One region of the Lactobacillus sp. wkB10 genome, then DNA from elsewhere that is predicted to be linked to it. Evidence: predicted binding sites of a transcription regulator. Region 1 holds the regulator's gene; the other holds the start of a gene.
The links. The regulator HrcA, encoded in region 1, represses chaperone genes, less so after heat shock. The targets are predictions, from matches to a motif close to TTAGCACTCNNNNNNNNNGAGTGCTAA.
Positions count from the first base shown of each region.

Region 1 (4,443 bases):
GAAGGAGAAATCCTCCGTGAATTAACGAAAATTTTACGGAAAAATATTCGTGATCCACGAGTTAATGATGTTACAATTACGGCGGTTGAATGTACAAATGACTTATCATATGCTACTGTATATTACAGTATTCTTTCTGAGGACTCTAAAAAAGAAGAAGAAGCTGCTGCTGGTTTAAATAAAGCTAAGGGAATGATGAGACATTTGTTAGGACAGGTTCTAACTGTCTATAAAGTTCCTGAGTTAATTTTTAAACGAGATAATTCAGTTAAATATGGTAGTAAAATTGATCAGTTAATTGCTGAAGTAAAAAAGCAGGATGCAAATCGCAATAATTAAGAAAAGCGCTGTGAGGCGCTTTTTTCATGGTTAGGTAATAAAAATGTTAAATGGTATTTTAGTGATAAATAAGGATAAGGGCATGACAAGTGCCGATGTTGTCTATCATTTACGTAAAGTTCTGCATATTAAAAAAATGGGTCATGCAGGTACTCTTGATCCTGACGTTACAGGAGTGCTACCAATTGCAATTGGTCAGGCCACAAAGTTAATTGAATTGATGCACAAGGAAAATAAGAGCTATGTTGGGCAAGGAATTTTAGGTTTTGCTACTGATAGTTACGATACCAGTGGGAAAAAAACAGAATTCAAAAAAATTACTAATGAAATTCAAGGAACTCAAATTCAAGAAGCTATGCATGAATTTGTTGGCAGTATAGAGCAAGTACCTCCCATTTATTCTGCCGTCAGAGTGAATGGCAAGCATTTATATGAATATGCAAGACAGGGTATTAAAGTTGAGCGACCAAAACGACAAGTTGAAATTTTTTCCTATAATCTTACTGATGAACCAAATTTTGATGAAGAAAATTGTCAAGAAACTTTTGATTTTAAAATTGAATGTAGTAAAGGGACCTACGTTCGTTCTTTAATAAATGATTTGGGAACAAAACTTGGGGTACCGGCAGTAATGAAAAATTTACAAAGAACTTCAAGCTCAGGTTTTAATATTAATCAAGCTGTTAAATTGGCAGAAATTATAGAAAATCCAAATATGGTAAATGAATTGCTTCAACCAATTGACTCTTTTTTTACTAGTTATGTTCATGAGGATATTGATACAGCTCTGTGGTTGAAGGTTAAAAATGGTGCAACGATTTCTTTGAAAACGAATGCAAAAAAAGTGGCATTACGATACAATAATAGAGTTAAGGCAATTTATCAAAAAGATGGTACCATGTATCGCCCTTATTTAATGCTTTTACAAAATGAATGAGTGAATGAAGGTTTTATTATGGAAATTATCCATTTAACATACCCGTTTAAGGAAAATATTATTCCTCAAAGAATAATCCTTGCTTTAGGATTCTTTGACGGTGTACATCGTGGTCATCAGGAATTAATCAAAATTGCAAAAGAAAAGGCAATTCAAAAGCATTTACCATTAGTAGTGATGACATTTGACCGACATCCTAAAGAAATATATCAAAATAAAGAAGTCAGCTATATAGATACATTAGCTGAAAAAGCTTATAAAATGCAGAAACTGAAAGTCGATTTTTTGCTTGTGATGCATTTCAATGATGCATTTAGCAACTTGACTGCACAGGAATTTGTAGATAAGATTATTGTCAAACTGCATGCTGATACAGTAGTAGCTGGTTTTGACTATACATATGGTCCGAAAGAAATTGCCAATATGAAAAATTTCCCTAAGTTTGCTAAGGGAAGATTTGCTATTGTTGATGTTCCAAAACAATCATATGATGGGCAAAAAATAGGTTCTACTGAAATAAAAAAAGCCATCACAAGTGGAAATATGGAATTAGCTGCTAAGTTACTAGGTTTTCCGTACATTATGTCCGGTTATGTCGGTCATGGCTTACGTAATGGGCATAAGCTTGGCTTTCCTACAGCAAATCTAGTTTGGTCCAAGGACAAGGTTGTTCCTAAAATTGGAGTATACGCTACTAAAACCAAGATTAAAGGTAAGTGGTATGACTCTATGACAAGTGTAGGCTATAACGTAACTATTAATGAGGGTAAAAAGCTTTATATTGAATCAAATTTATTTGGATTTGATCAGGAAGCTTACGATGAAAAAATGGTAATTAGATGGTATAAGTATACCCGTGGCGAAATTAAATTTGATAATTTAAAAGAATTAAAAAAACAAATGAGTGATGATGAGGCCGAAATTAAAGCCTATTTTACCAGCATTGGTTAATTTTAAAGGGATAAGCGTTTTTTTTGTAAAAAAGTTAGCACTCAACTTGACATTCTGCTAAAAGCTAGTATCATATTAATTGTTAGCACCTAATAAGTTTGAGTGCTAAAAGTGAGGGCGATATTTATGTTGACCGAACGTCAAGAATTAATTTTAAAAACAATTATCAATGATTTTACGCAGACACATGATCCTGTTGGATCTAAAACAGTCATGAATCAGTTGCCTATCAAAGTTTCAAGTGCAACTATTCGTAACGAAATGGCGGTTTTAGAAGAAAAAGGCTTGATTGAAAAAACTCATTTGTCAAGTGGTCGAGTACCTTCAACAGAAGGCTACCGTTACTATCTTGACAATTTAGTTGAGCCTTTACAGATTTCATCTTCTGTATATAAAAAAATTATTAATCAGCTTGATCAGCCGTTTCATCAAGTTAACGACATTGTTCAGGAAGCTGTTAAGATCTTGTCTGACCTTACAAATTATACTGCATTTGCGGAGGGGCCTGAAAATAGTGATTTAACTATTACTGGATTTCGTATAGTGCCTTTATTTGGCAGACAGATTATGGCTATTCTTGGTACCAGTGATGGTGATGTTCATGATCAGGTTTATAACCTGCCATACAATATTCATGGTGATGACATTGAACGCGCCGTTCGTATGATTAACGATGAATTAGTAGGAAAGACACTAGATCAGGTTACGCCTGAGTTTCTTAAGAAGACTTTAGGACAAAAGCTTAAAGCTGCTCATGTGTCTGAATTAATTGATTTGGTTGAAGATGTGATCAGTGATGCTGCCAGCGAGCAAATGTATGTCGATGGTCAGATTAATTTGCTCAATAACATTTCTTTAAGTGACGTTTCTAATTTGCGGTCATTATATGAAATGATTGAGCATAATGACTTAATTTCCAGTATTTTGGATAACAGGCAAAACTTAAAAAGTGACAGATATCCAGTTCGGGTAAGTCTAGGATCTGAGTTATCAAATGATTTGTTAAAGGATTACAGTCTGCTTACGGCAGAGTACAGCGTTGGTTCTCACGGAAAGGGCATAATTGCTTTACTTGGCCCTGATAATATGCCGTATTCTCAAGTGATAGGATTGCTTGAATATTTCAGAAATGAGCTATCTAAAAAGTTGCTTGATTATTATGGTAGATTTAAATAAAGGAGGTTAGCCGTGAGTAAAGAAGAAATTAACAGTAAAAATTCAAAAAAAGATCAAAAAGAATCAACTGAATCAAAAGAAGTTAAAAAGCATTCTCAAGCTAAGGCTAACGAAAAAAAGAAGTCCGAATCTTTGGAAAGCAAACTGCAACACAATTTGACCCAGTTGCAAAAAGAAAAAGATGATTTAGAAGATAAGTATTTGCGCAGTCAAGCTGAAATGCAAAATATGCAAAATCGCTATAATAATGAAAGAGCGCAACTTATTAAATATGAATCACAATCTTTAGCTAAGGATGTTTTGCCAGCAATGGATAATTTAGAAAGAGCTTTAGCAACAAAGGTTGATGATGAAGCATCAAAGCAGCTTAAAAAGGGAGTGCAAATGACACTTGATTCATTGGTTAAAGCCATGAAAGATCATGGAATCAGTGAAATCACTGCTGAAGGTGTAAAGTTTGATCCTAATTTACACCAAGCTGTCCAAACAGTTGAAGCTGAAAATGAAGATCAAAAAGATCATGTTGTGCGGGTTTTGCAAAAAGGTTACTTGTACAAAGATCGTACTTTAAGACCAGCGATGGTTGTTGTAGCACAATAATTGAAAGGAAGCATATCAATGTCAAAAGTTATCGGAATTGACCTCGGAACTACCAACTCAGCAGTTGCTGTTCTTGAAGGAAAAGAGCCAAAAATTATTACCAATCCAGAAGGAAACCGTACTACACCTTCAGTAGTTGCTTTTAAGGATGGAGAAATTCAAGTCGGTGAAGTTGCAAAAAGACAGGCTATTACTAACCCAAATACTATTTCTTCTATTAAGCGTCACATGGGTGAAGCAGATTATAAAGTTAAAATTGGTGATAAAGCATACACTCCTCAAGAAATTTCTGCTATGATTTTACAATATATCAAGAAATTCTCTGAAGATTATCTTGGTGAAAAGGTTACCGAAGCAGTCATTACAGTTCCTGCATACTTTAATGATGCTCAGCGTCAAGCTACTAAGGATGCCGGTAAAATTGCAGGCTTAGACGTTAA
Region 1 is NZ_JRJB01000006.1:21,804-26,246, forward strand. It holds gene LACWKB10_RS04940 (ribosome-binding factor A) at 1-339, shown strand, start outside; gene truB (tRNA pseudouridine(55) synthase TruB) at 383-1,276, shown strand; gene ribF (riboflavin biosynthesis protein RibF) at 1,295-2,227, shown strand; gene hrcA (heat-inducible transcriptional repressor HrcA) at 2,354-3,403, shown strand; gene grpE (nucleotide exchange factor GrpE) at 3,416-4,003, shown strand; gene dnaK (molecular chaperone DnaK) at 4,022-4,443, shown strand, end outside.

Region 2 (4,443 bases), on a different contig from region 1:
ATCTGTAAAAAGTGTGGCAAAATTGCTGACGTCTATTATCCTGAATTTGATACAATTGAAAACCGCATGAGAACAGAAGCCGAAAAGCAAACTGGGTTCGTCACATCCTCTAGTCACGTTGAAATATACGGTATATGTCCTGAATGCCAAAAAAAAGAAAAAAAGAGCTAAAGCTCTTTTTTATTTATGCCTGGAATTATTCGGGTTACCTTCTCTATTGAGGTATCTTAGGGTTAAATACGCTTGCTTTTTGGAGCATGCATTACATATAAATTTATTAGTAAATAAGCAAAAAAATAAGAGCATGTTAGCTCTTATTTTGAATAATTTTTGTTCTAATTAATATTTGTGCTTACGAGTAACTCAGCTCTTTGAGCTAAATTAACATATAACTTATTATCACTTACTGATAGTCCCTCAATTTCACGACCAGTATCAAATGAATAGGTATCCTTTATTTTACCATTACGTCCAATCTTAAAGATTAAATCATTAAAGGCTAAATAAAAGTTTTTGTTTTTAGCATCATATGTAAACCCCTGTACTGGAGCGTTGTTATTAACAAAGTTGCCATCAGTTTTTCCTACTAACTTTGGATACCAGTTATCACCGGTACGAGTAAATTCCCAGTATTCATAACAATTATTTTCAGTATCATGATAAACGGTGTACATATCATAATCGGAAATCATCACACCATTTTGGAAATAGCGGTTAGTCTTGCCGTCATCAATCCACGTTTTGATTGTCCAGATTTTATTAATCTGCAAGTCACTTTTACGTATTTGAATTAATTCTTCAGAATTATTCGTGTCGTTTAACGTATTGTCGTTGTTTAAAACATAAATGTATTTGTCACTTGAGCCCATAGCTTGACCATGACCGATTGGAATATATGGACTTACTTTAATATGCTTAACATAATTGTTAAACTTCTTTTGGGTCATATCAAGTAAGTGTTGTGAATTATATGGATTAGTTAATTTGTTCAAATCATAACCAACAATGTGACCAGACATTACATCTGTATGGCTCAAAAGACTGGTATAGGCCCAACCATCAGAAACGGTTACTCCTTCTGGAATATGACCGACACGATTAATGTTATCATCTGTTGGATCTGCTACACTGAGTAAAACTGGCTGATAAAATTTCGTCTTTAAAGTTAAATCACCACTAGTTAAGGTATGTTTGCTATCTTCAGGACTATACTCTGTTGGACTAACATAATTTAAGGATGAACCATAATGAGTTTTCCAAGCTTGATAATCATTTGTGCCCGGTTGAGCAGGGAAGGAATTAAATGTGTCTGCATCAACAACTCCTTCTTTAGTACTCTTTCTAACAGTCACTTTAACTGTGGCAGTTGCGTCTCCATATGTATATTTCACTTTATATGTTTTAGGAGTACCACAATTTATACTATTTTTAGAAACAATTACCTGACTATTGTCAATTACTGTTCCCATACTATTTGTAACATATGAAATTGCATCTTTTGTTGAAAAGTCATAAAACTCATTGCGAACCAAAGTAACAGTCTTAGGAACAGCGATTTTGTTTCTGTCAAAGTAATTCTCATTTACATAGCCTACTTCACGACCATTGACATAAATACGCCAATAGCGATATTTCTTGGTTTCGATCAGTTGATCTGACTGAATATGACTGTACTGAAAATTAATGCCATCAGCTACTTTAGTATTAACTTTGCCGTCTTTAACTTCTTTCCAAACCTTATAGTTTTTATTACCGGCAACTTTTGTCATCATAGCAAAACCAGTAACAACCTGTTTTGGCTTAGGTTTAGTATTATCCTGATCATCTGTACCATTTTGATCAGTTTGACCAGATTTATTGGTATCAGTATTATCAGAACTTGCATCAGTTGAGCTGTTCGATGATTTATTATTATCATCTTGAACTGGCGGCTGAGTGCTACTGGAATCTGCCGCAACTGATGTAGTTGACAAACCGGTATAGATCAATAGTCCGGCAACTATAGTCAGTAAATAGGTTATTATTTTCTTACAAAGCTTCAAAATATATCCTCCAATATTTAAGTTTACCTTTAAATTATATAATAAAAACCTCATTAAAAAGAATACAAAATTAATACACTTTCATTGACAGCACGTAATGTAAGTGATTTAATTAGCACTGTACTTGATAGAGTGCTAATTATATTTAGGAGGTAGAAAGATGCTTGTACCTACAGTTATTGAACAAACTGCACGCGGCGAACGCGCATATGATATATATTCACGTTTATTGAAAGACAGAATCATCATGCTAAGTGGTGAAATTAACGATGATATGGCAAATTCAATTATTGCACAATTACTATTTCTTGATGCTCAAGACAACACCAAGGACATTTCACTTTACATTAATTCACCGGGTGGTGTGATTACTTCTGGTTTAGCAATCATGGATACCATGAACTTTATTAAATCAGATGTTTCAACCATCGCTATTGGTATGGCAGCCTCTATGGCTTCCATTTTACTTACTAGTGGTGCAAAAGGTAAACGTTTTGCATTACCTAATTCAACGGTTCTAATTCACCAGCCTTTAGGTGGTGCTCAAGGTCAGCAAACTGATATTCAAATTGCAGCCAATGAGATTTTAAAGAGCCGTGAAAAGATTAACCGGATTTTACATGAAACTACTGGCCAGCCTTTAGAAAAGATTCAAAAGGATACTGAGCGCGATAACTACATGACAGCTCAGCAGGCTAAAGACTATGGTTTAATCGATGAAATTATGGTTAACCAAAAGAAATAAACGTTAGCAATCAGCTTGTATTAAAGAAGAAACCCATCCGCATGGATGGGTTTCTTTTTTATTTCTGTATTTTTTCTGCTATATCATGAATTTTTTTAAAACGATGATTGACTCCTGATTTTGATATCGGACCGTCCGGAACTTGCTGTGCTATTTCTTTGAGTGAAAGTTCCGGTTCATCTAATCTTAGTCTAGCCAAACCCCGCAATTTTTCAGGAATATTTTCTAAGCCAATTTTGCGCTCAATTAGCTCAATGTCTTCAACCTGTTTCGCTGCAGCATTTGCCGTCTTTTTTAAATTGGCTGTATCACAATTAACAAGCCGGTTCACAGAATTCCGCATGTCACGCATAATGCGCAGATCTTCAAAAGACAGCATCGCATTCAACGCTCCAACAATATGTAAAAAGTCACCAATTTTTTCAGCTTCTTTTAGGTATACAATATAACCTCGTCGTCTTTTCGTACTTTTAGCATTCAAATTAAAACGATCATTCATAATCTTAAGTAAATCATCATTATGATCTTGATAAATAGAATAAATCTCTAAATGATACCTGCTCGTATTGGGATTATTCACACTTCCACTGGCTAAAAACGCACCCCTGAGATATGACATTGCTCCTTCACGTGACTTAATGATTCTGTCTGGGATTCTGGTGATTAAATTTAACGAGGGCGTTAAAATTTCTAAATTATTCAGTATTTCTTTGACATGATTTTGCAGTCGTACCAAATACTGGTTATTTTTCTTAAGCTTCATTTTGCGTGAAACTATTAATTGTGGCTCAACTTTATATGCAGTTTTTATTAAAGAAAATATACGTCTGGCAATTGCAGGATTTTCAGTAGTTATATCAAGGCTAAACTGATGCTCGTGAAAATTTAAGACACCATTCATGCGCAAAAAAGCAGCCAATTCTGCTTTAGCATGTTCAGGATGAATAGGTAATGAGGTCAACTCTTTTTTCACATTACTTGCATAGCTTGCCATTGTTTGTTATTCCTTCCTGCGAGACATTGCGGCATATGCCAAGTTGATGATTTCCTCAGCTACTTTTTTACCATCATGAAAAACCAAGCCACTATGCTGGTCAATAAAATCATCAGTAATCACGCGACACCCCTGCTCACGCAATCCCTTGAAATCATTTTTAACAGGTTCAAGGTAGGCGTCATAATCTTTAGGATTGAACTTAGACATATCTATTTTGGCACCATTAACCAAAGTCGTATTAATGTAGTGTCCGCCAAGATGGGCATTGATTACTCTTACATGATCACAATCTGAAAAATGATCGGTCTCACCTAATTGTGTCATAATATTGCATATATAAATTACCTCTGCATTAGTTTTTTTGACGGCATCTCCTAAATTAGGAATCATTAGATTAGGCAAGATTGATGTAAACAAACTTCCTGGTCCTAAGACTACAGCATCAGCATTTTTTATTGCCTCCAAAACTGGCGGTACAGCTTCTGGTTCAGACTTGGAATTTGTATTTGTAACCCATACTCGTTTAATTCTTTTGTCTTTATCAGTAATTTCTTTTTCACCATCTTGAATAGAACCATCAACAAATTCTGCATTGAGCGTTAAGGGCTCATTAGAGGCTGGAAAAACATGGCCGTCCACTCTCATCATTGTAGATAAAG
Region 2 is NZ_JRJB01000001.1:184,089-188,531, reverse strand. It holds gene LACWKB10_RS00900 (Fur family transcriptional regulator) at 1-171, shown strand, start outside; gene LACWKB10_RS00895 (SH3-like domain-containing protein) at 336-2,042, opposite strand; gene clpP (ATP-dependent Clp endopeptidase proteolytic subunit ClpP) at 2,203-2,787, shown strand; gene whiA (DNA-binding protein WhiA) at 2,846-3,781, opposite strand; gene yvcK (gluconeogenesis factor YvcK family protein) at 3,788-4,443, opposite strand, start outside.
Region 2: the regulator HrcA is predicted to act here: its motif matches at 2,155-2,181, upstream of clpP (ATP-dependent Clp endopeptidase proteolytic subunit ClpP).